Regions from separate parts of the Streptomyces sp. BHT-5-2 genome, predicted to be linked through region 4. Evidence: riboswitches for the same ligand, from Rfam matches in the RefSeq annotation. Region 4 holds a riboswitch; each other region holds the start of a gene.

Region 1 (7,140 bases), on a different replicon from region 4:
ACGCGGATCACGCCGGCCTGGCGCATCAGGGCGGCGACGGTGCTGTCGGGGACGCGGACGGTGGGCACGGCGTGGCCCATGGGGGCGGCGCCGTGGTGCCGGGCGCCTTTGGCGACGACCACGGGCTTGACGGCGGCGGTGCGGCGGGCGAGCCGGGTGAACTTCCGTGGGTTGCCGATGGACTCCAGGTAGAGGATGGCGACGTCGGTGTGCGGGTCGTCGTACCAGAACTGGAGGAGGTCGTTCCCGGAGACGTCGGCACGATTGCCGGCCGAGACGAAGGTGGAGATGCCGGCGATGCCGCCGTCACCGGGGCCGCGCTCGTGCAGTCCGCTGAGCAGGCCGATGCCGATCGCTCCGGACTGGGTGAACAGGCCGATGCGGCCGGCGCCGGGCATCCGGGGGGCGAGCGAGGCGTTCAGCCGGACGTCGGGGGCGGTGTTGAGCAGACCGAAGGCGTTGGGGCCGATGAGGCGCATGCCGTACGAGCGGACCTGGCGGAGCAGCGCGCGCTGTCGCTGGCGGCCCTCGGGGCCGGACTCGGCGTACCCGGAGGAGAGGACCAGCACCCCCGGGACGCCGTGTTCGCCGCAGTCGCGGACGACGTCGGGGACGACGGCCGCGGGGACGGCGATGACCGCCAGGTCGACGGGGTCGGGGATCTCGCGCAGCGAACGGACGGCGGGGACGCCCTCGGGCTCCAGGCGGCGCAGGTCCTCGGGGAAGGCGTGGTTGACGGCGTGCACGCGGCCGGTGAAGCCGGCGTCGAGCACATTGCGCAGTGTGGTGCGGCCGAGGCCGCCCGGGGCGCGGCCGGTGCCGATGACGGCGATCGCGCCGGGGGCGAGCAGCCGCTGGACGGAGCGGGCCTCGGCGCGCTGCTCGCGACCGCGCATCACGGCCATGGACTGCTCGGTTGGTTCGAGGCCGAACTCCAGGCGGACGACTCCGTCCTCGAAGGTGCGCTTCTGGGTGTAGCCGGCATCCGTGAACACCTTGATCATCTTGGTGTTGGCGGGCAGCACCTCGGCGGCGAACCGGCGGATGCCCCGTTCACGGGCGACCGCGGCGATGTGCTCCAGGAGGGCGGAGGCGACCCCGCGGCCTTGGTGGGCGTCCTGGACGAGAAAGGCGACCTCGGCCTGGTCGTGCTCGCGGCTCTTGGCGGGCAGCCCGCGGTCGTCGATGCGGTCGTAGCGGACGGTGGCGATGAACTCGCCGCCCACCGTGGCGGCCAGGCCGACCCGGTCGACGTAGTCGTGGTGGGTGAACCGATGGACGTCGCGGTCGGACAGGCGGGGATACGGGGCGAAGAAGCGGTAGTACTTCGACTCGTCCGAGACCTGCTCGTAGAAGGAGACCAGCCGCTCGGCGTCGTCGGGCGTGATGGGCCGGATGCGTGCCGTGCCGCCGTCGCGCAGGACCACGTCGGCTTCCCAGTGGGTCGGGTACGCGTGGTCCGGCGGCGTCTCCATGCGGACAGAGTACGGCGGGGCACCGACAACCGGCTCGGCGTGCGTACGCTCGATTTCCCGGGCCTCGCCCCGGGAGCAAGGGCCCGGAAGGGGGTCCGGGCGGGCCGGCCGGGAGTCCGGGCCGGAGGGCTTCGGGACCACTCCGGGCCGCATGCCAGAATGGTCTAGACAACAGTCACGACTTTGAAGGGCAACACCATGGCTGAGCGCCGCGTCAATGTCGGTTGGGCCGAGGGCCTGCACGCCCGCCCCGCGTCGATCTTCGTCCGAGCGGCCACCGCCTCCGGTGTCCCGATGACGATCTCCAAGGCGGACGGCAACCCCGTCAACGCCGCCTCCATGCTCGCGGTCCTGGGCCTCGGTGCCCAGGGGGGCGAGGAGATCGTGCTGGCCTCCGACGCCGAGGGCGCCGAGGCCGCGCTCGACCGCCTGGCGAAGCTGGTCGCGGAGGGTCTCGAGGAGCTCCCCGAGACCGTCTGAGGAGCTTCGGGGCCGGGTGCCCTTCTCCCCACCTCTGCTGACGCGGCCCCGCCGCGGTGACCGGGACGACCCGGTGCCGCGGCGGGGTCGTTTCACTGGGGCGGTGTCACGGGGGCGCTGTCCCTCCGGGGCGTCCTCGGTGTCGCGCCCGGCAGCGGACTCTTCGACCGGCGTCCCGGTGACGTCCGGAAGCTCGCGGGGAGAAGGGGAAGAAGCCACCGGGACATTAGACACGAGCCCGGAAAGGCCGCACGACTGTTTTCCTCGCAGCGAAGCGGGATTTCCCGGTGCAGCTCCGCGCGGGAAATCCCGGCATCGGCAGCCAGAATCCGCACCCCTGTACATTCCTCAGAGCGGGACCACGGAATGGGGGACAAGGAAAGAGTGGGGATCACAGAGCGCGAAGCGCGAAATACGAGCCTCCCCCGCCTTCGCCCCCTCGCCTTCCCGCCACTCTCCCCCCATGGAAGCAATTCCCTTTCCCGTCCCTTTTTATACGGGGCCATTGTTAAGCCCGGGCGCGCGCCGTGTTGACGGGGCGTTTCGGGTCCCTCACACCGGGAGCGGCGCGCCGCAGCCGGTACACGGGAAGCGACCGCTCGATGTGCGCCGCCATGAGGGCGCGCGCCCGTTCCGCGTCACCCCTGGCCACCGCGTCAAGCACGGCACCGTGCTCGTCCCACGATGCGGTGACCCGGGACGGTGGCTCCATGACGTACATCCACTCGATCTTGCGCCGCAGCTGGGTGAGGAGTGCCGTGAGGCTGGGGCTGCCGGCCGCCTGGGCGAGCGTTTCGTGGAACCAGCCGTCCAGTTGCCGCAGGTCGGCGGCATGGCCGTGCCGGGCCCGCTCACGACCGAGCCGCACCAGGCCGCGCAGCACCTTCAGATGGGCGGAGGTGCGGCGGGCGGCCGCGCGGGCAGCGCCCAGCGGCTCCACGAGGGCACGGAGGTCGAGGAGGTCGGCGGCCTCCTGCTCGGTGAGTTCGGCGACGCAGGCGCCCGCGTGATGGCGGGTGGTGACGAAGCCCTCGGACTGGAGGGTGCGCAGCGCTTCCCGCACCGGGACCCTGGATACGCCGTACCGCGCGGCGAGAATGTCCTCGATCAGTCGGCTGCCCGGCGCCAGTGCACCGGCGACGATATCGTCGCGAATCGCCGTGCACACCGCATGCGCGGAAATATGGCCTCGCATCGTCAGTGCCTCCGCCGTAATCACCGGGACCGCCGCCCCTGCGGCGACATTCCCTGACTTTATTCGACCGTTGGGAATTCTCCCTCGGGATCTCGTGAATTCACCGAAGCTTTTCGGCCGATGCGTGGGAGTCGGTACACGCCCCCGTGCCGGCCTTTTCCGGGAGACGACGGAGCCCCGGCCTGCCGGTGTGGCGGGACGGGGCTCCGGGGGACGGTGCTGCGGCGGGGTCCGGGTGGGTCAGACGGTGACGCCGTGCGCGCGGAGGTAGGCGACCGGGTCGATGTCCGAGCCGTAGTCGGGACCGGTCCGCGCCTCGAAGTGGAGGTGCGGACCGGTGGTGTTGCCGGTGTTGCCGGAGAGGGCGATCTGCTGCCCGGGGGTGACCGTCTGTCCGACCGTCACCCCGATCGACGAAAGGTGACCGTATTGGGTGTACGTACCGTCGTTCATCTTGATCACGACGTTGTTGCCGTACGCGCCGCCCCAGCCGGCCTCGACGACGGTGCCCGAACCGACCGCGTGAACGGAAGTGCCGTAGGCGGCGTGGAAGTCGATGCCGGTGTGGCTGCCCGAGGACCACAGGCCGCTGGACGCCTTGTAGGCGGTGGAGACGTAGGAGCCGGTCACCGGAGCGACGAAGGTGTTGAGGCGCTTGCGCTCGGCCTCGCGGGCGGCGCGCACCTTGGCCGCGCGCTCCTCGTCGGCCTTCTTCTTCGCCGCCTCGGCCCGCCGGGCGGCCTCGGCTTCGGCCTTCGCCTTGGCCGCCGCGGCCTCGGCAGCGGCCTGCTGCGCGTCCGCCTGGGCCTCGATCCGGACGGCGAGTTCGTCACCCATCACGACGGCCTGCCGGAGGCCGGTGTCGTGGAGAGCGGGCTCGTCCGTGGCGGCCAGCGCGGGCGACGCCACGGAGGCGACGACACCGGAGGCGGCCAGGGTGGCTATGCCGGCGAGGTTGCGGGTGGTGCGAGCGGTACGGCTCGCGCGGCGGTGCTTCCCGGTGGCACGGGTGAACGCCATGTGGCGGCTGGTCCTTTCCTTCCCTCTCGCCTACCGGGTTAGCTGACGGGTTCGGAGCAGGAAGGTCTCCTACGGGTTCCTCCGGGGAGGCGCCCGATTCACCCCAAGGGACATGTGGGTCCCCGGCTCCCCTGGCTCGCGCCGTACGGGGACTCGGCGATGGCTGTCCGGTGCCACTGGTGTGGCGGAGTTGTGACGAACAGCCGGACCGACGCTAATCGGGACAACTTTCGATCGGCAAACAGAACCGGATTTTTGTGCGCCACGCCACACGCGAATCGGGCAACCGGCACAACCGGCCGGGCATCCTCGACCGTCCGCGCAGCACGGTTCCCACCGGCCGTTCCCGCCGCGGGCACAGGGTGACATGGCGTGCACGCGAAGCGGCTCCCGTGGCAAGTGCCCGCCACGGGAGCCGCTTTGTCGACAGATGACGGGCCGTCGGGTGAGGGCCCGTCACACCGGGGGTCAGCTGCTGACGACCGTCACCTCGCCGATGCCCAACGCCTTGACGGGCTCGGCGATCTGCGCCGCGTCACCCACCAGGACCGTCACCAGCCGGTCCACCGGGAAGGCGTTGACGACCGCGGCGGTCGCCTCGACGGTGCCGGTCTCCGCGAGCCGGACGTACAACTGCGCCTGGTAGTCGTCCGGGAGCTGCTGCTCCACCTGGTCGGCCAGCGTGCCGGCGACCGCGGCGGCGGTCTCGTACTTCAGCGGTGCGACACCGACGAGGTTCTGCACCGCCACGTCGCGCTCGGCGTCCGTCAGCCCCTCCGCCGCGAGGGTCCGCAGCACCGTCCACAGGTCCTGGAGCGCCGGCCCGGTGGACGCGGTGTCCACCGACCCGCTGATGGCGAGCAGGGCGGCGCCGGTGGCCCCCTCCGGGGAGGACGGGGCGCTGGAGCGCAGTACCTGCCCGAAGGAGCGCACCCCGTAGGTGTAGCCCTTCTCCTCGCGCAGCACCCGGTCCAGACGGGAGGTGAGGGTGCCGCCCAGGCAGTACGTGCCGAGCACCTGGGCGGGCCATACCTGGTCGTGCCGGTCGGCACCGATCCGCCCGATGAGCAGTTGCGTCTGGACGGCACCGGGACGGTCGACGATCACCACGCGGCCGGTGTCGTCGGCGACCACCGGGGAGGGCTGCCGCGGTTCGGCGGTGGAGCCCGTCCAGGCGCCGAGGGTGTCGGCCAGCGCCGCGGCCAGGTCGACGCCGGTGAAGTCGCCGACGACGACGGCGGTGCCGGTGGCGGGGCGGACATGGGCGTCGTAGAAGGCGCGGACGGCGGTCGCGTCGATCCGGGCGACCGTCTCCTCGGTGCCCTGACGGGGCCGCGACATCCGTGAGGTGGCCGGGAACAGCTCCTTGGAGAGCGCCATCGCGGCGCGCCGGGCCGGGTTGGCCAGCTCGTGCGGGATCTCGTCGAGGCGGTTGCGGACCAGCCGCTCGATCTCGCTGTCCGGGAAGGCCGGGGCGCGCAGCGCGTCGGCGAGCAGGCCGAGGGCGCGCGGCAACCGGGAGGCGGGGACCTCCAGGGCGACCCGTACACCGGGGTGGTCGGCGTGCGCGTCCAGGGTGGCGCCGCAGCGCTCCAGCTCGGCGGCGAACTCCTCGGCGGTGTGCTTGTCGGTGCCCTCGGACAGCGCGCGGGCCATGATCGTGGCGACGCCGTCGAGGCCCTCGGGCTCGGCCTCCAGGGGCGCGACGAGGTTGATCTCCACCGCGACGACCTGCTGGCCGGGGCGGTGGCTGGTCAGCAGGGTCAGACCGTTCGCCAGCCGGCTGCGCTCGGGCGCGGGGAAGGCCCACGGCTTGGGAGCGCCGCCCCGGGGCTGCGGGTGGAACTCCATGGTGCTCACGGGGGCGTCTGCGGGGGTGGTGGCGTCGGTCACTTGGCCGCCTCCTCTTCCTCGGTGCCGGCGGCGTCGGTGTTCGCGGTGGGCTCGTAGACGAGCACGGCGCGGTTGTCGGGGCGCAGCCGGGCCTTGGCGACCGCCTGCACCTCCAGCGGGCTGATCTCCAGGACGCGCTGGACGGCGGTCAGCGCGAGCTGCGGGTCGCCGAACAGGACGGCGAAGCGGCACAGTTCGTCGGCTCGGCCGCTGACCGTGGCGAGCCGGTCCAGCCATTCGCGCTCCAACTGGGCCTGGGCCCGCTCCATCTCCTCGGGGGTCGGGCCCTCTTCGGCGAAGCGGGCCAACTCCTCGTCGACGGCGGCCTCGATGGCGGGCACCTCCGTGCCGCCGGACGTCTTCACGTCCAGCCAGCCCAGCGAGGGCGCGCCGGCCAACCGCAGCAGGCCGAAGCCGGCGGCGACCGCGCTCCGGTCGCGCCGCACCAGGCGGTTGTACAGGCGCGAGGACTCGCCGCCGCCCAGGATGGTGAGCGCGAGATCGGCGGCGTCGGCCTCGCGGGAACCGTCCTGCGGGAGGCGGTAGGCGGCCATCAGGGCCCGCGAGGGGACGTCCTCCTCGACGACGGTGCGGAGCTGGTCGCCGATGGTCTCCGGCAGGCTGCCGTCGCGCGGCGGCTGCTTGCCGTCGTGCGACGGGATGGAACCGAAGTACTTCTCCACCCAGGCCAGCGTCTGCTCGGGGTCGATGTCGCCCACGATGGACAGGACCGCGTTGTTGGGCGCGTAGTACGTCCGGAAGAAGGCCCGCGCGTCCTCCAGGGAGGCGGCGTCGAGGTCGGCCATCGACCCGATGGGCGTGTGGTGGTACGGGTGCCCCTCGGGGTAGGCCATGGCCGTCAGCTTCTCGAAGGCCGTGCCGTAGGGGACGTTGTCATAGCGCTGGCGACGCTCGTTCTTGACGACGTCGCGCTGGTTCTCCAGGGACTCCTCGTCGAGGGCGACCAGCAGCGAGCCCATCCGGTCCGCCTCCAGCCAGAGGGCGAGCTCCAGCTCATGGGCGGGCATGGTCTCGAAGTAGTTGGTGCGCTCGAAACTGGTGGTCCCGTTGAGCGAG
Region 2 (7,140 bases), 1.0 Mb from region 4:
TTCCCGGTGCCGCTGCTCATCGCGGCCTTCTGCTGGCTGGACCGGATCGAGCCCGAGCCGTGGCGGAACCTCGCGTTCGCCTTCGCCTGGGGGTCGTGCGCCGCCACCCTGGTCGCGGTCCTGGCCAACGGCTTCGCCACCGACTGGCTGGCCAACAACATCGCCTCGGCGTCGCCGACCGAGGCCCAGGCGTGGGGCTCGACGGTCATCGCCCCGATCGTCGAGGAGGTGATGAAGGCCGCCGCCGTCCTGCTGCTCTACCGCTTCCGCCGCCGGGACTTCGACGGCATCACCGACGGCATCGTGATCGCCGGGATCACCGCCACCGGCTTCGCCTTCACCGAGAACGTCCTCTATCTGGGCAGCGCCTTCGGCGAGGACCAGTCCATGGGGCACACCGGCCTGAACTCCCTCACCGCCGGCACCTTCTTCGTGCGGATCGTGGTGTCCCCGTTCGCGCATCCGCTCTTCACGATCCTCACCGGCCTGGCGGTCGGGGCGGCGGCGGCCCGCTATCCGCGGCGCCGCGGGGCCCGCGCCGGGCTCGTCCTCCTCGGCCTGGCCACCGCCGTCCTGCTGCACGGCATCTGGAACGCCGCCTCCGACCTCGGCGACGCCGGCTTCCTCAGCGTCTACGGCCTGTTCATGGTCCCGGTCCTGCTGGGCCTGACCTGGCTGGCGCTCTGGGCCCGACGGCAGGAGCTGCTCTCCGTCCGCGAGCATCTCGCCCCGTATGTCGCCACCGGCTGGCTGGCGTCGCCGGAACCCACCGCGCTCTCCTCCCTCCGCACCCGCGCGCTGGCCCGCGACATCGCCCGCCGTGCCCACGGCCCGGCCGCCGCCCGCGCCGTCACCTCCTACGTGGCCCTGGCCACCGCCCTCTCCTTCCACCGCCGACGCGCCCGTCTGACGGGTCCGCCGCCGGACTTCGCCGCCCGGGAGCGGGAGTTGCTGGAGGGCCTGTGGCGCCACCGGCCGTGGGCGGGACCGGCGCTGCTCCAGGCGTGGGCGGGCGGGACGGGCATGCCGGGCCCCGCCGCGCCACCGGCCGGCGAGCCGCGCCGGGAGCCGTGAGCCGGTAGCGACCGTGCTCCCGTAGGGGCCGTGGGCCGCGCGTAGGCTCAGGGGAGTTGTCCGTACAAGGGAGGATTCTGCGATGGCTGGGATACCGACGAGCGTGGTGGCGGCCACGGGCCTGGTGGGCGGCTACGGCGTGGCCCGCTGGACCAGGAAGCGGCCGCTGGGCGGGGTCGCGCTGGCGGCCGCCGGTGCGGTGGCGGCCCGGGGCTGGCAGCAGAAGGCCGGCACGAAGGCGGCCGCGGCGCTGAGCGGTGCCTATGTGGCGGCGTTCGCGGGCTCGCACCCGCTGGCCAAGAAGATCGGGGCGTGGCCGTCGGTGTTCGCGGTGGCGGGCGGGGTCGCCCTGGCCTCGTGGGCGGTGGCGGACCGGCGCGGCTAGCGAGCCTGGTCGGTGGACGGTGCGGGGCGCGCGGCGATGCTGCGCGCCCCGCACCGTTCCCGTGTGCGGCACCCGTGCGGGCCCCTACGGCGCCGGTCCGTCAGACGGCGGCCCCGTGGGCGCGCAGCCAGGGCAGCGGGTCCGCCGGGGCGCCGGCGTGCGGGCGGACCTCCAGGTGGAGGTGCGGGCCGGTGGCGTTCCCGGTGGCGCCGACGCGGCCGATCACGTCGCCCGTGTGGACCCGGCCCGTCGTCCTGACCATGGAGGACAGGTGGCAGAACCACAGCTGGGTGCCGTCGTCGAGGGTGAGGACGATGCGGTAGCCGTATGCGCCGGCCCAGCCCGCCTGGGTGATGGTCCCGTCGTGAACGGCCTTGACCGGCGTGCCCGTTGGGGCGGTGAAGTCCTGCCCGGTGTGCTCCGCGGCCCAGCGGTCGCCGGCCTGCCCGAAGCCGGCGCCGAGGGTGTACGAGGAGAGCGGGGCGACGGACGTCCTCGCCTGGTGGGCGGGGTGCTCGGCCGCCGCATTCGGGTGCCGGGCCACGGGCGCCGCCGCCTGGTGCCCGGTCGCCGCGGCCGTCGTGCCCTGCGGCTCCGCCTTCTCCTCCGCGGTCGTCGAGGTCGGCTGCGCGGCCTCCTCCTGCTGCCGGCCGGGCGCGTCCGCGGCCGCCTCGGCCGCCTCGGCGGCCTGTTCCGCGGCGCTCTGCCGGGCGTCGGCCTGCTGGAGGATGCGGTGGCGCAGCGCCTCGGCGGGGCCCGCGGCCCCGGCGTCCCCGTCGGCGTCAGCGGTCCGGGAGGGCGGCGCGGGGGCGTCCCGGAGCGTGCCGGCGGTGTCGTCGACCGCCCCGCCGGGGTCGGGCATCGAGATCGGGACCGGCGGCCGGCCCTCGGCCGCGGCCACCCCGCTCGCGCCGACCGCCGCGATCACGCCGACGCCCAGCGCCGTACCGCCGCGTGCGAGGCCGCCGCGCTGCCTCGCCACCCGGTGCTTGCCGCGGACCGGGCGGCCGGCGTCGCCGTCGCCCGTCTCGTCGCCCGGGAGCCAGTCGTCCGCGTCGCCGGCGGGGCCGTGGGACGGCTCGTCACCGGACGGCCGCCCCCGCTCGCCCTGGGGCACCTGGGTCGCCTGGGATGTCTGTGCTGCCCGGGCCGCCGCCTGGGAGGACCGGTCGTGGAAGAACGGCTCCCGAGGCGGCGCGCCGTCCGCCAACTCCTCGTAGGACGACGGAACTTGGGCCGGCATGACGGGGGAACCGGCAGCGGCGGGGGCACCGGGGCCGGCGGGGCCGCCGGGACCGACCGCGCCGCCGAAGTCGGCGGGGCCGCCGGGGCCATAGGTGGACGGGCCTTGTGGGGCGGGCCTGTTGGACGCCACGGGGGCGTTCTCCTTTCCTTCCTTCTCGCCTACCGGGTTAGCTGACGGGTTCGGAGCAGGAAGGTCTCCTACGGGCACCCCTTGGCGAGCGGCGCCCGATTCACCCCAAGATGGTGGTTCCCCGGTTCCCTCGACTCAATTCCCTGCAATTCCAGGCGGATCCGGCAGTGCCCGCGAAACCGTCCGATCCGGGCGAGTCGACCCGGGTCGAGGACACGGGTCGCGCCGTTCGAACCGTTGGCTCGGGCGGGTGACATGAGGGTCGTTCTGGACGTGCGGGAACAGCGCGTACAGGATTCGGCGTCGGCGCACGGAGCCGCCACTGGCGACGGCTGGGACGACCGCGCTCCGTTATCGGACAGTAATAGAGACGGCTGGGGAAATCCAAGCGTTCCCACGAATCTGCGGGCGTTCCGCAAGCCTCCCGCGGGGGCCCTGACGGGAACTTTTACTGCCATCTCTGCCGTAAACGGGGCGAGTTGCCCCCGCCTCGCCAAACGATCTCGCGACGATTGTGCACCAGTTGTTATGCGGAGGGACGCACCACGATCACGGAGCGTAAGGGCGATAACGTCGCCCCATGGTCGTCAACGTCGCGCACACCGGAAACGGCGGAAACGCCGGGAACACCGGGAACACCGTCAACAGCCCGCAGGAAGTGGCGGCCAGGTACCGGGAGTTCTCCCGGCAGCAGGCGCGGGGCCGGTCCGACGCCCACGAGGAGCTGACCGCCCGGATCGGCCGGGACGACGAGCTGTGCGAGCTGATCGCGGCCTCGCTGCCGGCCGGCAACAAGCAGCAGCCCGACCTCCTGCTCGCCGCGGTGCGCCATCTCGACGGCCCGCACGCGGAGTCGGGGCCGCGCGGCGAGTCGGCGTACGGGCGCTGGCGCGAGTGGACCATCCGGCACTGGGACGAGGTCCGCGCGGTGATCATGAGCCGCGCCACCCAGACCAACGAACCGGCGCGCTGCGCCACGCTGCTGCCGCTGCTGGCTCGTCTGCCGCAGCCGCTGGCCCTCCTGGAGGTCGGCACCTCGGCGGGGCTGTGCCTGCACCCGGACCGCTACCGCTACCGGTACGTCCAGGAGGGGCGGCCCGGGAAGGACGGCCCCTACGGGAGCGACGCCGGGGAAGGCGGCGCGACCTTCACGGCCGGTGCCCCGGGCAGCCCGGTCACCTTCACCTGCCGGACCAGCGGTCCCGCGCCCGGCGGCGACGGGGCGCTGCGCGGCGCGCTGCCCGAGATCGTCTGGCGCGGCGGCATCGACCTGAACCCGCTCGACCCGGTCGGCGAGCCGGACGATCTGCGCTGGCTGCGCGCCCTCCTCTGGCCCGGCGACGAGGCCCGTACGGCGCGGCTCTCGGCGGCCGTCGAGGCGGTGCGGGGCGCGCCGCGCCCGGTCCTGGTGCGCGGCGACCTGGTGGACGAACTGCCGGCGCTGGCCGCCCAGGCGCCGCCCGAGGCGACCCTCGTGGTGTTCCACAGCTCGGTGCTGAACTACCTTCCGCTCGCCCGGCGCGAGGAGTTCGCCCGCCTCGTGCGGTCGCTGCTCGCCGAACGGGACGGCGGGGGCCACTGGATCTCCCAGGAGCACCACAGCGTGCTCCCGTGGATCGACGCGCCGGAGCACCGCTCCCCGGGGCCGGACGACGCCCTGCTGCTGACCCTCGCCGTGGACGAGCGCCCGGTGGCCCTGACGGGCCCGCACGGCCAGCACGTGCGCTGGCTCGGCCCCGCGCTGCCGTAGCCGCGCGGGGGCCGCCCGGCCCGGCCGGAAACCGTCAGCGCGGCGACGCCCCGTCGGACGGCCCCTGGATGTCCAGGGGCCGCTGGACCGCCAGCAGGGCCATGTCGTCCGCGGGGCCCCCACGGGTGTGCCGGGCGACGTCCTCGACCACCACGTCCAACAGGTCGTCGGGCCCGCTGAACTGACTCCCGCGCAACCGGGCGCGCGGGTCGTAGAACCGCCCGGCCCGGTCGCGGGCCTCGGTCACCCCGTCGGTGAACAGGAGCAGCAGCGCCCCGGCCGGGAGGAACGTCTCGTCCGAGCGGTCCGGCCGGCCGTCCAGGTCGCCCAGGCCGAGCGGCAGCGCGGCGGTGGACGGGACCAGTTCCCGCAGACCGCCTTCGGGGGTGAGCAGCACAGGGGGCGGGTGTCCGCGGTTCAGGATGCGGAGCAGGGACCGGCCGCCGGCGGGGATCTCCGCCAGTACGGCCGTGGCGAAGCTCTCGTGCTCGTCGATGCCGGCGCGGCGCCCGCCCTCCCGTCGGAGGGCCCGTTCCAGCCGGTGCGCGACCGCCTCCAGGGTGGCCTCCTGCTCCGCCGCCTCCCGGAAGGCGCCGACCACGACCACCGCGGCCTCCACCGCCTCCAGGCCCTTGCCCCGGACGTCGCCGACGATCATCCGCACGCCGTGCGGGGTGTCCTGGACGGCGTACAGGTCGCCGCCGATACGGGCGCCGGCCCGGGCGCCTACGTAGCGCGCGGCGATCACGAGACCGGCCAGACGGGCCGGCGGCGCGGGCAGGACGGCCCGTTGGGCGGCCTCCGAGACGTCCCGTTCGGAGGCCAGCCGGGCCTCGCCGGCCCGGACGACCCGGTTGATGACGAGCGCGAGCAGGGCCACCACGACGACGGTGCTGACCTCGGTCGCCGACTGCCGGTAGTCCTGGACACCGTGGTAGACGGCGAGCAGGAGTTCGCTGACGGCGGCGGCCAGAGCCGTGCCGGCGGTGGCCCACAGGGGGTACAGCGGGGCCGCGATCAAGGGGGCGGCCGAGAAGAACGGGGCCGCGGTGTACTGGGGCGGCGTGGCGAGGTCGACGAGCACACCGATGACGATCAGGCCGACGGGGAGACCGCGCGCGAGCCGGCGGCCGAGCGGGGACACCCGGTCGCGACGCGCCCGCCACTCCGCCGCGCCTGTGCGGTTTCCGCCGCCTCGAAGCATCCGCACCGGCCTCCACTCCGCCCGCCCGGTGACGCCCGGCGCGGTCCCGGCACCGCCGCGCACCGCCGCACGCCGCCGCGGCCGCCGTTCCGCTGCCGGCCGCCGCGCCGTCGTACGCCGTTCCCCGGGTCGTGCCGCTTCAAGGCTTGCCAACGCCGCACCGCCCGGCGAGTCCTCCTGAGCCGAACGGGGTAGAAACAGGCTGGGGCCGCCTCACCCCCTACGGGCCCGCCCCCCTCACCCCTTACGGCCCATACGGACCACCCCGCCCTCGCCCCCGCCCCCGCCCTCGCACTGACGGACCGTGGCGCGCGCATGGGCGAGGAAGCGCCGGGTCAGCGGATGCCCGTTGTGCCGCGGGAAGACGATCTGCAGCGGCATCAGGGGCGCGTCGGGGATCGGCACGAAGGAGACGAACGGGTGCACCCGCTGCCGGCCGATCGACTCCGGGACGACCCCGACGCCCCGGTTGCCGGCGACCGCCTCCAGCCACTCGTCGAAGTTCCCGCAGCGGACGGCGATTTCCGGCCGCTCACCGGGCGGCCACTCCGACGCCCCCGTCGTCCCACCGGCCTCGTTCAGCACCAGCGGCACACGGGCCAGCTCCCGCCAGCCGACCTCGTCCCGCGCCGCGAGCGGGGAGCGCACCGACACCGCCGCGATCCGCCGCTCGTGCAGCAGCGTCTCGGCGGCCAGACCCGGCACGGCGAGGTCCCCGCGCAGGATCGCGACATCGACGTCGCCGCTGTCCACCCCGGCCAGGGCCGCATCCCTCCGGTAGACCCGCGCCCCGACCCCGGTCTCCGCCTCGAACCGCTCGATGGCCGCCTGTGGCCAGGTGGCCGGAAACCCCCAGGCGAAGCCGATACGGAAGACGGGTGCCTCCGGGTCCGGGAGGAGCGCCGCCTCCAAACGGGGCAGCAGCTCGCGGAGTTCGCCGTACAGCCGCTCGCCGGCCGCGGTGAGCGCGACCCGGCGGGTGGTGCGCTCCAGGAGGCGCCGGCCGAGCAGCTCCTCCAGGCGGCGGATGGTGCGGCTCACCGTCGGCTGCGACAGGCCGAGGCGGTCGGCGGCGCGGGTGAAGTGGCGCTCCTCGGCGAGGGCCAGGTAGCAGCGGAGGTGGTGCAGCTCGATCCCCGGTATCGCCATGATCGAAATCCTAGGCGGCCGCGTGACGGCCCGGGCGGGGCCGGACGACCCCGCGCCGCCCGACGCCCCGCGCAGGGCGCCCACGCCCCCTTCGCGGCCAGGGCCGCCCCTCCCCCGCGTCTCAACCGGCCGCCGCACCATCGCCGTTCACCCCCTCACACCGTCGCCGTCCGTCGCCCACCGCCCGCCGCCCGCCGCGCCGA
Region 3 (7,140 bases), 1.5 Mb from region 4:
GGCCTTCCTGGCGGAGCTGGGGGTGGAGACCGGGTGACCGGATGACGCTCTGGATGTCCTCGGTGGAGGCGGAGGCGGGGTGAGACCTACGGGCCCGGCGGGGCGTGCGCGTCACCGGTTACGGTCGATACGTGCAGCACCACAAGCCCGACGCCCGCCCGGAGACCAGGCCCGACCCCCGCCCGGAGGGCACCCCCGCTCCGCACGCCGGCTGCCCCGTGGCCCCGGCAGGGCCCGTCTCCGCCCCCACCCCCGCCCTCTTCTCCTGGGAGTTCGCCGCCGACCCGTATCCGGCGTACGCCTGGCTGCGCGAGCACGCGCCGGTGCACCGGACCCGGCTGCCCAGCGGCGTCGAGGCATGGCTGGTCACCCGTTACGTCGACGCCCGGCAGGCGCTCGCGGACGCGCGCCTGTCGAAGAACCCGGTGCACCACTCCGAGAGCGCCCACGGCAAGGGCAAGACCGGCATTCCGGGCGAGCGCGGCGCCAACCTCATGACGCACCTGCTCAACATCGACCCCCCGGACCACACCCGGCTGCGCCGCCTGGTCTCCAAGGCGTTCACCCCGCGCCGGGTCGCCGCCTTCGCGCCGCGCATACAGGAGCTGACCGACCGACTCATCGACGCCATGATCGAAAAACAGCACGGCGCGGAGCGGGGGAGCGCGGACCTCATCCACGAGTTCGCGTTCCCGCTGCCGATCTACGCGATCTGCGACCTGCTCGGCGTCCCGCCCGAGGACCAGGACGACTTCCGCGACTGGGCGGGGATGATGATCCGGCACGGCGGCGGGCCGCGCGGCGGAGTCGCCCGTTCCGTGAAGAAGATGCGGGCGTATCTGGCCGAGCTGATCCACCGCAAGCGCGCCGCGCTCCAGGACGGCGCCCCCGGCGACGACCTGATCTCCGGCCTGATCCGGGCCTCCGACCACGGCGAGCACCTCACCGAGAACGAGGCGGCCGCTATGTGCTTTGTATTGCTGTTTGCCGGATTTGAGACCACGGTCAACCTCATTGGCAACGGCACCTACGCGCTGCTCCGCCACCCCGCCCAGCGCGAACTGCTCCAGAAGTCGATCGCGGCCGGCGACGACGAGCTGCTCGCCACCGCCGTCGAGGAACTGCTCCGCTACGACGGTCCCGTGGAGCTGGCCACCTGGCGGTACGCGACCCGGGAGCTGACGCTGGGCGGGCAGCGGATCGCCGAGGGGGACCCGGTCCTGGTGGTGCTGGCCGCCGCCGACCGCGACCCGGCGCGGTTCGACGAGCCGGACGTGCTCGACCTCACGCGGCGTGACAACCCGCATCTGGGATACGGGCACGGCATCCACTACTGCCTCGGCGCACCCCTGGCCCGCCTCGAAGGGCAGACCGCGCTGGCGACGCTGCTGACCCGCCTCCCGGACCTCCGACTTGCGGCGGAACCTGACGATTTGCGCTGGCGCGGCGGGCTCATCATGCGCGGACTGCGCACCCTGCCGGTCGAGTTCACCGTCGAGCCGCCCCGGGCGGGGGTCTGACCAGCGGCGGCCCCGGAATTGACACTTCGTCACATACGTGACCATTGCGTGATCTCCGCTACACCGGCTTGTGACTGCCGGTGACCCCGGCTACCTTTCCTCCGACGATCGGGGGCGGTCCCGGGGTCGCCGCACGGCACCCCTCGCCACCGCCGATCCGACAACTCAACCGCCGCTCGAAAGGCAACCGCATGCGTTCCGGGAACGGTCGGCACCGTCGCCCCCGACAGGCACCGGCCATCTTTGTCACGGCCGGAGTGACCGGCGCGGGCCTGGCCCTGCCGCTGTTCACCGCGGGCGGTGCGCACGCCGCCGACGCCTCGACCTGGGACCGCGTCGCACAGTGCGAGAGCGGCGGGGTCTGGAGCGCCGCCACCGGCAACGGCTTCTACGGCGGCCTCCAGCTCACCCAGGAGATGTGGGACGACTACGGCGGCTCCGCCTACGCCTCCCGCCCCGACCTCGCCAGCCGCGCCCAGCAGATAGCCGTGGCCGAGGCGATACTCCACGACCGCGGCCCGGACGCGTTCCCCAGCTGCGCGCTGCACGCCGGACTGACCAAGGGCGGCCCCGCGCCCAGCGTGGACCCGGGCGCCACCAGCCGCCCGTCGCCGCGCCCGACGCACGGCGGCTCCGACGGCCGCCACTCCGGCACGAAGGGGGACGCGGACGGCGCGGGCCCGGGCACCCCGACCCCCGGGCCGTCCGACGGCGACTCCGGTGCCCCGGCCGACCCGTCGGCCACACCGGACCCGTCCGGCTCGTCCTCCGCCGCCCCCTCGCCGTCCGACTCGGCGTCCCCGTCCGACTCCGGGACCCCGAGCCCCTCCGGCTCCGCGTCGCCGTCGGACCCGGCCCCCGGTACGCCGTCGGCCTCCCCGTCCGACGACCCGTCCGCCCCGGCCGACCCATCGGGCTCGTCCGATCCCACGGACCCGGCGCAGCAGCCGACGCGGCACCCGGCGCACCCCACGGACCCCGCCTCCCCGTCCCCCTCGGACTCCGCCGACCCCACCGGTCCCACCGACACCGACGGCCCCGACAGCCCCTCCCTGCCTCCCGCCACCGGCAAGCACCGCGGTGCGCCGGGCGACGGTGCGGACGACGGGGACTCCCGGGACGGCGGCAGCGGCCGGCACGCCTCGCGCGGCGGGCAGACGCACCGGACGCCCCCGGCGGACGCCGGCAGCTACCGCGTTCGCCCGGGTGACAACCTGTCAGCGATCGCCTCGAGCCATGACCTGCCGGGCGGCTGGCCCGCGCTCTACCACCGCAACCAGGGCGTCATCGGCTCCGACGCCGATCTGATCCACCCGGGCCAGCTGCTCGATCTCGGGCGGAAGCAGGGGTAGTTACCGGCAGTTCGCCGGATTTCCCGCCGTTTCGTAAAAGTGAGATATGGCTCTCGTTGCGGGGGGCGGGGTGCACCCCGCCCCCCGCTCCCATAACGGGGTCTACCTGCGGAAACAGTCCGTGCATTGATCAAAAACGGTCAACTTGGTTCAGAAGATGGGGTTTGAACACCAACAGGGTTACTGCTTACGGTCAGGACCGCTCGCCAAAGCGGGCCCTTCGATCGCACGCCGAGTCCTGCCGGCGGTCGGAGTCGACGACGCGCAAGCGCCGAAGGCAGGAGCGGGGGACCCAAGGTAAGTGCCGGCCCCGCCCGTGAGAACGGGTCGACCGGCTTGGGGTGAAGTCGCGTGTGCAGCACACGCGGCCGGGCAGCTCACACGGCCCGAACCCGACAGCTCACCTCGTAGGCGTCGGTGAGGAAACGAACGCACGATGCTGATCAACAAGGGCAAGCACCGCCGCAGCTCCAAGGCCGTCCGCGTCGCCACCCTGGCCGGTGTCGCCGGCGCCGCCGTGGCCGTCCCGCTGATGGGCGCCACCTCCGCCTCCGCCGCCTCGGTCGCCACCTGGGACAAGGTCGCCCAGTGCGAGTCCGGCGGCAACTGGTCGATCAACACCGGCAACGGCTACTACGGTGGCCTGCAGTTCTCGAACTCCAGCTGGGCCGCCGCCGGCGGTACCAAGTACGCGGCCCGCGCCGACCTGGCCACCAAGTCCCAGCAGATCGCCGTCGCCGAGAAGCTGCTCGCCATGCAGGGCCCGGGCGCCTGGACCTGCGCCCCCGCCGGCGGCCTCACCGCGGGCGGCCCGTCCCCCGACCTCGACACCTCCGGCTCCACCGCCAAGAAGAGCCAGGGCACCGAGACCACCAAGAAGAGCCAGGGCACCACCAAGAAGTCCGCCCCGGCCCGCGAGAAGGTCGAGAAGGCCCAGCCGGCCCCGCAGCACCGCTCCGGCGACACCTACACCGTCAAGGCCGGCGACACCCTCGCCAAGATCGCCAAGGCGCACGGCACCAACTGGAAGGCGCTCTACGCCGCCAACAAGTCCGTCGTCGGCGGCAACCCCAACCTGATCTTCCCGGGTCAGAAGCTCAGCGTCTGAGCCGTACCGGCCACCTGAGAGACCCGCGAGAGCTGCCCCGCCGCGGCGCGTACCCCCGAGCGCGCCACGGCGGGGCTTCTCCGTTCCCGGGCCCGGCCGGCGGCCCGGCGCAGCGTTCCCCGCATAGCGAACATTGCGCGGAAACCTCCCGTGAACTGGGCTTTCGACGCGCTTGTTGGGGTTTTTCGTCCCACGGAGCGGGCCACGGGCGAGCGGATCACGCCAGGGCCGTTAGGCTCATGCCGAGAACTCCAGACACCCATGAAGGAGACAACGTGCCGTCCATCGACGTCGTCGTAGCCCGCGAAATTCTCGACTCGCGAGGTAATCCCACGGTCGAGGTCGAGGTCGGCCTCGACGACGGCAGCACCGGCCGTGCCGCCGTGCCGTCGGGTGCCTCCACCGGCGCCTTCGAGGCCGTCGAGCTGCGGGACGGCGACCCCAACCGCTACCTCGGCAAGGGCGTGGAGAAGGCCGTCCTCGCCGTCATCGAGCAGATCGGCCCGGAGCTGGTCGGCTACGACGCGACCGAGCAGCGGCTGATCGACCAGGCGATGTTCGACCTGGACGCCACCGACAACAAGGGCTCGCTGGGCGCCAACGCCATCCTCGGCGTCTCCCTCGCCGTCGCGCACGCCGCCTCCGAGGCCAGCGACCTGCCGCTGTTCCGCTACCTCGGTGGCCCGAACGCGCACGTCCTGCCGGTCCCGATGATGAACATCCTGAACGGCGGCTCGCACGCCGACTCCAACGTGGACATCCAGGAGTTCATGATCGCCCCGATCGGCGCGGAGTCCTTCTCCGAGGCGCTGCGCTGGGGCGCCGAGGTCTACCACACCCTCAAGAAGGTCCTGAAGAACAAGGGGCTGGCCACCGGCCTGGGCGACGAGGGCGGCTTCGCCCCGAACCTCGGCTCCAACCGCGAGGCCCTCGACCTCATCCTGGAGGCCATCAAGGAGGCCGGCTACGCTCCCGGCCAGGACATCGCGCTGGCCCTGGACGTCGCCGCCTCCGAGTTCTACAAGGACGGCAAGTACCAGTTCGAGGGCAAGGAGCGCTCGGCCGCCGAGATGACCGAGTACTACGAGGAGCTGGTCTCCGCGTACCCGCTCGTCTCCATCGAGGACCCGCTGTTCGAGGACGACTGGGCCGGCTGGAAGGTCATCACCGACAAGCTCGGCACCAAGGTGCAGCTGGTCGGCGACGACCTCTTCGTCACCAACCCCGAGCGCCTGGCCCGCGGCATCGAGGAGGGCTCGGCCAACGCCCTCCTGGTGAAGGTCAACCAGATCGGTTCGCTGACCGAGACCCTGGACGCCGTCGAGCTGGCCCAGCGCAACGGCTTCAAGTGCATGATGTCGCACCGCTCCGGCGAGACCGAGGACGTCACCATCGCCGACCTGGCCGTCGCCACCAACTGCGGCCAGATCAAGACCGGTGCCCCGGCCCGCTCCGAGCGCGTCGCCAAGTACAACCAGCTGCTGCGCATCGAGGAGATCCTCGACGACGCCGCGGTGTACGCCGGCCGCAGCGCCTTCCCGCGCTTCCGCTCCGCGGAATAACGAGCACAGTCGCTCCGCGGAGCAACAGACACAGCCGCTCCGCGGAGCAACGAGCACAGCTGCTCCGCGAACCAGTAAGCACCGCGGGGGCCGACGCCACAGGCCCCTAAGTGCCGCGTCCCCGGCGCCGGTCCCGTACCGTTGCCGGGGACGTACGTCATGACGCCCGCCGTGACGACGTCAGGACGGAAGCTGAAGGGGAGGCGAGACGACGTGCCCGCGGACCGGTCCTCCACCGCGACCCGGCTCAAGGCGCTCGGCGAACAGGCCGCCGCCCGCGTCAACCGCGCCCGGCGGCGGCCCCGCCGCAACCGCCTCACCGGCCGCGCCGCCCTGCTGGCGCTGGTGATGTGCTCGCTGGTGGTCGCCCTGGCCTACCCGATAAGGCAGTACATCACCCAGCGCTCGGACATCGCCGACCAGCGCCGCAAGGCCCAGGAAGCGGCCGCCGCGCTCGACCGGCTGCGCGACGAGAAGGCCCGCTGGCAGGATCCGGCCTACGTCCGGCAGCAGGCCCGCCGCCATCTCCACTACGTCATGCCGGGCGAGACCGGGTACATCGTCCAGGACGGCTCCGGCGTCCGCGCCGCGCCCAAGGGGGCGGACACCACCCAGCGCCCCTGGTACGACAAGCTCTGGGACGATGTCGACCGCACGGACCGGGCCGACGCCGTCCACACCACCCCGGCCGCCGCCGGCGGGCGGTAGCCCGCACCGGCCGGCAGCGGCGAGACTGTACGGGCGGGGCCGCCCCGGCGGTACGGGACGCCACCGGCCCGCCGGCCACCCGGCCCCGTTCGTCCCCCGTCACCGGCCTTCACGAAAGCGCACATGGACACGCCTCCGCCCCAGACCGAGCCCACCGAGCCCACCGCCGCGGACATCGCCGCCTTCAAGGAGCAGCTCGGCCGCCCGCCGCGCGGCCTGCGCACCATCGCGCACCGCTGCCCCTGCGGGCAGCCGGACGTCGTCGAGACCGCGCCGCGCCTGGAGGACGGCACCCCCTTCCCCACGCTCTACTACCTGACCTGCCCGCGCGCCGCCTCCGCGATCGGCACGCTGGAGGCCAACGGCGTGATGAAGGAGATGACCGAGCGGCTGGCGAACGACCCCGAGCTGGCCGCCGCCTACCGCGCGGCCCACGAGGACTACATCCGCCGGCGGGACGCCGTCGAGGTGCTGCAGGGCTTCCCGAGCGCCGGCGGGATGCCCGACCGGGTCAAGTGCCTGCACGTCCTCGTCGGCCACTCGCTGGCCGCCGGTCCGGGCGTCAACCCGCTCGGCGACGAGGCGCTCGCGATGCTGCCGGAGTGGTGGCGCAAGGGCCCGTGCGTGACCCCGTGCGCCGAGGACGGCGGCCGGACCGACGAAGGAGAGTCCGAGTGAAGCGTGTCGCCGCCGTCGACTGCGGTACGAACTCCATCCGCCTGCTGGTCGCGGACGTCGATCCGGCCACCGGCGAGCTGAAGGAGCTCGACCGCCGGATGCAGATCGTCCGGCTGGGCCAGGGCGTGGACCGCACCGGGCGGCTGGCGCCCGAGGCGCTGGAGCGCACCTTCGCCGCCTGCCGGGAGTACGCCGCGGTGATCAAGGGGCTG
Region 4 (7,140 bases):
TCCCTCCTGGGTGGCTTCCTGACCCAGATGAAGGCGATGGGCGCGGGCGCCGCCCGCTTCGTGCCGGCCATGCTGCACGGCGCGCTGACGATGCTGGTCACCGGCATCGTGCTGGTCGGCCTGAACCAGATGCAGGGCAACTCGATCAACAACATCAAGATCGGCATCAAGATGGCCGTCCTGGTGGTGATCCTGGCGCTGGTCTACGTCAAGCGCGACGAGGAGAAGCTCCCCAAGCCGCTCTTCGGCGCGGTCGGCGGGCTCACCATGTTCAACATCTTTCTCGCGGTGCTCTGGACCTGAGCCCACGGGTCACGGGCCACAGGCCACACCGCCGTACCGACGGCTCACCGCGCGGTCATCCCGCTCCCGCTCCGAAATCCGGAGGCGGAGGCGGCGGATGACCGCGCGGTGGCGTGTGGCGGGGTGTGAGGGGGGTGGCGTGCAGGGCCGCGGAGGCGGGGGCCGTCAAGGACGCGGGGTGCGCGCCCGTATGTCGGTTATCCGGGCCGGACGCTGCCGTAGATCGGCATGCCGTAGATCGACTCGACCCGGACGCTGGCGCCCGGGTGCGGGGCGTGGATCATCTCGCCGCCGCCGATGTACATCCCGACGTGGCTGATGTCGTTGAAGAAGAACACCAGGTCGCCGGGTTGGAGATCGCTGCTGGTGACCCGGGTGCCGACCTTGACCTGGTCCCAGGTCGTACGCGGCAGGTCGACCCCGGCGGCCCGCCACGCGGCCTGCGTCAGCCCCGAACAGTCGTAGGAGCTGGGTCCGGTCGCGCCCCAGACGTACGGTTTGCCGATCTGGGCGCGGGCGAAGGCGAGCGCCTTGCCGGCCTTGGTGGAGTACGAGCCGCTGTCGGACGTGCCGCCGCCGGAGCCCTGTCCGGAGCCGCTGCCGCCGGGCTGCTGCTGGCGCTGCTGGGCCTCCTTGCGGGCCTGCTCGGCGGCCTTGCGCTGGGCCTCGGCCTCCTTCTGCCGCTCCAACTCGGCAAGCCGCGCCTTCTCCTGGGCGGTCAGCCGGGACAGCAGCTCCCGGGCCTCGGCCAGCTTGGCCTGAACGTTTCGCTTGCTCTCCTTCAGAGACGCCTGCGACTCCTGGAGGCCCTCCAGGCTGTGGGTCGCCTCCGCCCGCTGGCGGGCGGCGGCCGCGGCCTGCTCCTCGTAGTCCGTGATCGCCTGCTTCTGCCGCCCGGTGAGCTGCTCCATCAGGTGGTTGCGGTCGACGAACTGCTGCGGGTCCTTGGCCAGCATCAGCTGGGCGGTCGGGCTGATCCCGCCGGTCTGGTACTGCGCCGAGGCGAACGCGCCCAGGCGGCGCCGGGACTCGTTCATCTTGTCCGCGCGCCGGGCGGCCTCGTCGAGCAGGCGGTTCACGGTGCGCTGCTGGCCGTCCGCCTTCTCCTTGGCGGCGTTGTACTTCTGGGTGGCCACCTCCGCCTGCTGGTAGAGGTCGTCGACCTTCTGCTTGACCTCCTCGATGGTCGGCTGCGGCGCCTTGGGGGCGGCGTTCGCGGTCTGCGAGAGCAGCGTGACCGAGGCCAGGGCGGCGGTGGTGAGCCCGGCCGCCGTACGACGGCCGCCGGGTGTGGCGAGTATGGGGGTGCGCGGCTTGCGGTGGGACGCCAAGGCCGGCGACTCCTTCCGTGGACCGCCTACCGGGTTAGCTGTCGGGTTCGGGCGGTGTGCTGACGGAAGGCTTGCCCTACGACCCGTGCGCCCGCCTGGCGACGGTCGCACCGGTCGATTCACCCCGGTGGTGCGTGTCGGGTCCCCGGCTCCGGGTGCCTGACGGCAGGTCCGGACTCGGCGGGGGCGGCCCGTGCGAACGCTGTCGTCCGCTGGGACGGCGGGCTGCCCGAGCGAGACCGTAGCCAACTCGTGTGGCTCCTGTGAAGGCTGGTGTTCGATATGCCCGAAACCTTTTTGTGACCAGAATGTGAGCGGCCCCAGGTTTGCGCACCACCGCACACGACGGCGACCCCTCCGTGCGGTACCGGCCAATCCGCCACTCCGCAACCACGTGTCAGTGCGGCGGCCTAAACTCGGTGGGCGATGAGCAGCCTCTTTGACGACAGCTTCCTGGCGGACCTCGGCCCCGCGGACGAGGAGCCCCCGCCGCCGCCCGAGGACGAGCACGGCCCGGCCCCGGAGGAGATCCCCGCCGACCTCTTCGGCGGGAGGTTCGACGCGCCCGCGCCCAGGGAGCCGTACTACCGCGACGGCGCCGCCCGCCCGGCCATCGACCCGGCGGCGCTCCTGGAGGGGCTCAACGACCAGCAGAAGGCCGCCGTGGTCCACAGCGGCGGCCCGCTGCTGATCGTCGCCGGCGCCGGCTCCGGCAAGACCCGGGTGCTCACCCACCGGATCGCCCACCTGCTCGCCGAGCGCCACGTCCACCCCGGCCAGATCCTCGCGATCACCTTCACCAACAAGGCCGCGGGCGAGATGAAGGAGCGGGTCGAGCAGCTGGTCGGCCCGCGCGCGCACGCGATGTGGGTCTCCACCTTCCACAGCGCCTGCGTGCGGATCCTGCGCCGCGAGTCCAAGAAGCTCGGCTTCACGTCCTCCTTCTCGATCTACGACGCGGCCGACTCCAAGCGCCTGATGGCCCTGGTCTGCCGCGATCTCGATCTGGACCCCAAGCGCTTCCCGCCCAAGTCCTTCAGCGCGAAGATCTCCAACCTCAAGAACGAGCTCATCGACGAGGAGACCTTCGCCGGGACGGCCGCCGACGGCTTCGAGAAGACCCTGGCCCAGGCGTACGCGATGTACCAGGCCCGGCTGCGCGAGGCCAACGCCCTGGACTTCGACGACATCATCATGACGACGGTCCACCTGCTCCAGGCGTTCCCGGACGTCGCCGAGCACTACCGCCGTCGCTTCCGCCACGTCCTCGTCGACGAGTACCAGGACACCAACCACGCCCAGTACACCCTCGTCCGCGAGCTCGTCGGCCCCGGCACAGCCGAGGCGCCCGCCGCCGAGCTGTGCGTCGTCGGTGACGCCGACCAGTCGATCTACGCCTTCCGCGGCGCCACGATCCGCAACATCCTCCAGTTCGAGGAGGACTACCCGGACGCCACCACGATCCTCCTGGAGCAGAACTACCGCTCCTCGCAGACGATCCTCTCCGCCGCCAACGCCGTCATCGAGCGCAACGAGAACCGCCGCCCCAAGAACCTCTGGACGGACGCCGGCGCCGGCCCCAGGATCACCGGCTATGTCGCCGACACCGAGCACGACGAGGCCCAGTTCGTCGCCGACGAGATCGACCGGCTCACCGACGCCGGCGACGCCAAGGCCGGCGACGTCGCGGTCTTCTACCGCACCAACGCCCAGTCCCGGGTCTTCGAGGAGATCTTCATCCGGGTCGGGCTGCCCTACAAGGTCGTCGGCGGCGTGCGCTTCTACGAGCGCAAGGAGGTCCGCGACATCCTCGCCTACCTCCGGGTGCTCGCCAACCCCGAGGACGCCGTCCCGCTGCGCCGGATCCTCAACGTCCCCAAGCGCGGCATCGGCGACCGCGCCGAGGCGATGATCGAGGCCCTGGCGCTGCGCGAGAAGATCACCTTCCCGCAGGCGCTGCGCCGGGTCGACGAGGCGTACGGCATGGCCGCCCGCTCCGCCAACGCCGTCAAGCGGTTCAACGTCCTGATGGAGGAGCTGCGCACGATCGTGGAGTCCGGGGCCGGCCCCGCCACGGTCCTGGAGGCCGTGATGGAGCGCACCGGCTATCTCGCCGAACTCCAGTCGTCCACCGACCCCCAGGACGAGACCCGGATCGAGAACCTCCAGGAACTCGCCTCCGTGGCCCTGGAGTTCGAGCAGGAGCGCGGCGAGGAAAATCCCGGCACGCTCGCGGAATTCCTGGAGCAGGTCGCCCTGGTCGCCGACTCCGACCAGATCCCCGACGAGGACGAGGACGGCACGGGCGTCATCACCCTCATGACCCTGCACACCGCCAAGGGCCTGGAGTTCCCGGTCGTCTTCCTGACCGGCATGGAGGACGGCGTCTTCCCGCACATGCGCGCGCTCGGCCAGACCAAGGAGCTGGAGGAGGAGCGCCGGCTCGCCTACGTCGGCATCACCCGCGCCCGCGAGCGGCTCTACGTCACCCGCTCCACGATGCGCAGCGCCTGGGGCCAGCCCTCGTACAACCCGGCCTCCCGCTTCCTGGAGGAGATCCCGGACGAGTACCTGGACTGGAAGCGCACCGGCCCCGCGACGCCGTCCGCGTCCATGGGCGGGCTGTCGTCGTCGCGCGGCTCCTCCGGCGGGGGAGGCATCGGCGGCGGGATCGGGGCCTCGCTGTCGTCGGCGCGGTCCAAGGGGCCGAGCGGCTTCGCGACCCGGCGGGCCGCCGACCGCCCGGTGGTCTCGCTGGCCGTCGGCGACCGCGTCACCCACGACAGCTTCGGGCTGGGCACCGTCGTCGGCGTCAAGGGCAGCGGGGACAACGCCGAGGCGACCATCGACTTCGGCGGCGAGAAGCCCAAGCGCCTCCTGCTGCGCTACGCACCGGTGGAGAAGCTCTGAAGCTCTAGAACCCCGTCCCGGCCGAGCGGAAAGCGCCCGGGGTCCGTCGCGGTGTGCGGCGGGCCCCGGGCGCTTCTTCCCCGCGCCCGGCGGCGCGGGGCCCGTACGGGCTCAGTACGGGTTGAGGTCGTGGGCGCGCAGCCACGGTATCGGGTCGACCGCCGCGCCGCCGCCGGGTCTCACCTCGAAGTGCAGGTGCGGGCCGGTGGAGTTGCCGGAATTGCCGGAGTAGGCGATGGTGTCGCCGGCCTTGACCGAACCGGAGCGGATCTTGGTGCTGCTCAGGTGGCAGTACCACGTCTCGGTGCCGTCGGGCGCGGTCACGATCGCCATGTTGCCGTAGGCGGAGTTCCACTGGGTGTGGACGGTGCCGTCGGTGGCCGACATGACCGGGGTGCCGTAGCTGACCGGGAAGTCGATGCCGGTGTGCACCGACATCCAGTTCACCCCGGCCTGGCCGAAGAGCGCGCTCAGGCCGTGCTGGGTGACCGGCAGGACGAACTTGGGGCGCGCCGCCTCCTTGCGGGCGGCCTCCTCCGCCTTGCGCTTGCGCTCCAGGTCCTGCCGCTCCTTGAGGTCCAGCCGCTCCTGGGTACGGCTGGCCCGCTCGCGGAAGTCCTGGGCGCTGGCGCTGAGTCCGGCCAGCTGGCTGTCCAGCTTCTTGTTGGCCGCCGTCGCCTGCTTCATGGTGCCGGCGTCCGGTGCGGCCTGGGCCGTCGCGGTGTCCTTCTCGTCCCCGCCGAACTGGCCGACCGAGGCCGCGGCCGCCGCGCAGACGCCCATCGCGGCGACCGAGGGCACCGCGACCGTCAGCAGCGCCGAGCGCTTGGCCTGGCGCCGCCGGCCGCGGTTGCCGCCGCGGACCGCCTTGCCCGCCGCGGGACCGCTGACCGGTACGGGGGCGGCGGCGTCCTCCTCCGGGACGGCGGTGACCGGCATCGCCTGGGTCATCGCCTCGGCGATCGACGCGGCGCCGGTGGCCGAGGGGTCGGTGGTCGAAGCGGCGGTGGCCTCGCCCTCGGGGGACTGCGCGGTCCCGGTGGTCTCGGCGGGCCCGGTGGCGAACGACGCGAGGGGCGCGTCCCACAGGAGGGTGTCGCCGGCACCGACGGTGTCGTCCGCGGGCGGGCCCGCCTGGGCCGGGATGCCGGGGGCCGGGGCGGACGGCGGGGCGCTGGGGTCGGCGTAGTCGGCGTAGTCCGCGGTCGACCAGACCGCGGTGGCCTCGTAGCCGATCGGCTCCTGGACGGCGGTGGCGGCGGCCGCGAAGGCGTTGGTGTCGTAGGCCGCGGCGCCGTAGCCGGAGTCGTAGGAGGCGGTGTCGTAGGCGGCCGGGGCGTAGCCGGTGGGGTAACTGCCCGTGTCGTAGCCGCCGGTGAGGGCGTCCTCGTAGGCGGCGCCGGTGCCGTGGGCGGCGTAGGCGCCGTTGTCGTAGCCGCTGTTGTCGTCGTAGCCGCTGCCGCCGCCGTGGGGCAGGGAGTCGTAGCCGCCGACGTGCCCGTAGGCCGCGGTGTCGTACCCGGTGTCATACGGGGCGGCGGTGGTGTCCGTGCCGTAGCCGGGGGTGTCGTAGGCGGTGTGTGCGTACGGGTCGTAGCCGGCGTTTCCGTAGGCGGCGGTGTCGTATCCGGCGGTGGGGTAACTGCCCGTTCCGTAGGCGTCGGTGAGGTGGTGGGCCGCCTGGTGGGCACCGGTGTCGTAGGTGCCGTGGTCGTGGCCGCCGGGGTGCGAGCCGAAGAGGGGGGCACCGTCGCCGTATGCCTGCCGTGCATAGGAGGCATCGGAAGCGTGGCCGGTCGGAAGCTGAGCCCCCGATGGGTGACGGTCGTCCACCAACTTCTCTTTCGCCTCGGCTGCAGGAGAATTAGCGGCGACTGTACCCGGCGGTACGCGACGGCGACAATCTTCCCGAAGTTTCGGGCCCGGCGACGCCGGGCGATCGGCCGCCTTCCGTCGGCGCGCATGCGCGTTCCTGGCGGCTCGTTCGAAGTCCGTTCGAGGAAAGGGGAGGTCGGGAGGCGGGCAGCGGAACGCGCGCAGCGGCCGAGTGGGGAGCGGGGCGGCTGGTGGGCGGCCCGTCCGGTGGTCCGGTGGCCGCTCGGGACGCCGCTCAGGCGACCGATATCGCGTCGCGGGCGGAGGCGGCCGCTTCGGTGGACATCAGTGCCTTCCGTATGCCGGCCGCCACGGTGGCGTTGACCGGCAGCGCGAGGTGGCCGACGCCGATGACCCGGACGTTCTCCACCATCAGGTCCGGGTGGTCGATCCGGGCTGTGGTGGCGGGCACCATGACCTGGTCCTCCTGGCCCCAGAACGCCACAAAACGCGTTCGGCAGCGCGGTGCCGGAAGCGCCAACTCCGCGATCACCGGGGAATCCGGGCGCATCTGCCGGACGATCGGATGCGCCGACATCAGGGGCGCGACCCGGGTGCCGGAGTGCGGGGTGCCCAGCGTGACCAGCGTCCGGACGCGGGCGTCGCCGCCGCGCCGCTGTACGTAATAGCGGGCGATCAGGCCGCCGAGGCTGTGGCCGACGATGTCCACCCGACGGTGGCCCGTCCGGGCGCAGATCTCTTCCACATGGCGGCCCAACAG

What was found. A riboswitch is a leader RNA that binds a small molecule or an ion and turns the genes downstream of it on or off. The one in region 4 is predicted to bind cyclic di-AMP.
Positions count from the first base shown of each region.
Region 1: it holds a riboswitch for cyclic di-AMP, as region 4 does, so the genes downstream of both, K2224_RS35020 (M23 family metallopeptidase) here and K2224_RS10085 (C40 family peptidase) in region 4, are expected to answer to the same signal.
Region 2: it holds a riboswitch for cyclic di-AMP, as region 4 does, so the genes downstream of both, K2224_RS05360 (M23 family metallopeptidase) here and K2224_RS10085 (C40 family peptidase) in region 4, are expected to answer to the same signal.
Region 3: it holds a riboswitch for cyclic di-AMP, as region 4 does, so the genes downstream of both, K2224_RS03215 (transglycosylase family protein) here and K2224_RS10085 (C40 family peptidase) in region 4, are expected to answer to the same signal.

Region 1 covers NZ_CP081497.1:1,619,698-1,626,837, reverse strand. Annotated here, with positions in the region: gene K2224_RS35035 (GNAT family N-acetyltransferase) at 1-1,475, opposite strand, end outside; gene K2224_RS35030 (HPr family phosphocarrier protein) at 1,674-1,955, shown strand; gene K2224_RS35025 (GntR family transcriptional regulator) at 2,464-3,150, opposite strand; gene K2224_RS35020 (M23 family metallopeptidase) at 3,391-4,170, opposite strand; cyclic di-AMP (ydaO/yuaA leader) riboswitch at 4,183-4,339, opposite strand; gene K2224_RS35015 (pitrilysin family protein) at 4,639-6,021, opposite strand; gene K2224_RS35010 (pitrilysin family protein) at 6,060-7,140, opposite strand, start outside.
Region 2 covers NZ_CP081496.1:1,235,861-1,243,000, forward strand. Annotated here, with positions in the region: gene K2224_RS05350 (PrsW family intramembrane metalloprotease) at 1-1,074, shown strand, start outside; gene K2224_RS05355 (hypothetical protein) at 1,157-1,459, shown strand; gene K2224_RS05360 (M23 family metallopeptidase) at 1,560-2,834, opposite strand; cyclic di-AMP (ydaO/yuaA leader) riboswitch at 2,846-3,011, opposite strand; gene K2224_RS05365 (DUF2332 domain-containing protein) at 3,415-4,584, shown strand; gene K2224_RS05370 (PP2C family protein-serine/threonine phosphatase) at 4,619-5,788, opposite strand; gene K2224_RS05375 (LysR family transcriptional regulator) at 6,026-6,937, opposite strand.
Region 3 covers NZ_CP081496.1:768,029-775,168, reverse strand. Annotated here, with positions in the region: gene K2224_RS03230 (LysR family transcriptional regulator) at 1-37, shown strand, start outside; gene K2224_RS03225 (cytochrome P450) at 219-1,520, shown strand; gene K2224_RS03220 (transglycosylase family protein) at 1,778-2,872, shown strand; cyclic di-AMP (ydaO/yuaA leader) riboswitch at 3,132-3,301, shown strand; gene K2224_RS03215 (transglycosylase family protein) at 3,309-3,980, shown strand; gene eno (phosphopyruvate hydratase) at 4,220-5,542, shown strand; gene K2224_RS03205 (septum formation initiator family protein) at 5,756-6,250, shown strand; gene K2224_RS03200 (DUF501 domain-containing protein) at 6,374-6,928, shown strand; gene K2224_RS03195 (Ppx/GppA phosphatase family protein) at 6,925-7,140, shown strand, end outside.
Region 4 covers NZ_CP081496.1:2,269,939-2,277,078, forward strand. Annotated here, with positions in the region: gene K2224_RS10080 (hypothetical protein) at 1-303, shown strand, start outside; gene K2224_RS10085 (C40 family peptidase) at 501-1,634, opposite strand; cyclic di-AMP (ydaO/yuaA leader) riboswitch at 1,642-1,812, opposite strand; gene pcrA (DNA helicase PcrA) at 2,061-4,544, shown strand; gene K2224_RS10095 (M23 family metallopeptidase) at 4,656-6,377, opposite strand; gene K2224_RS10100 (triacylglycerol lipase) at 6,655-7,140, opposite strand, start outside.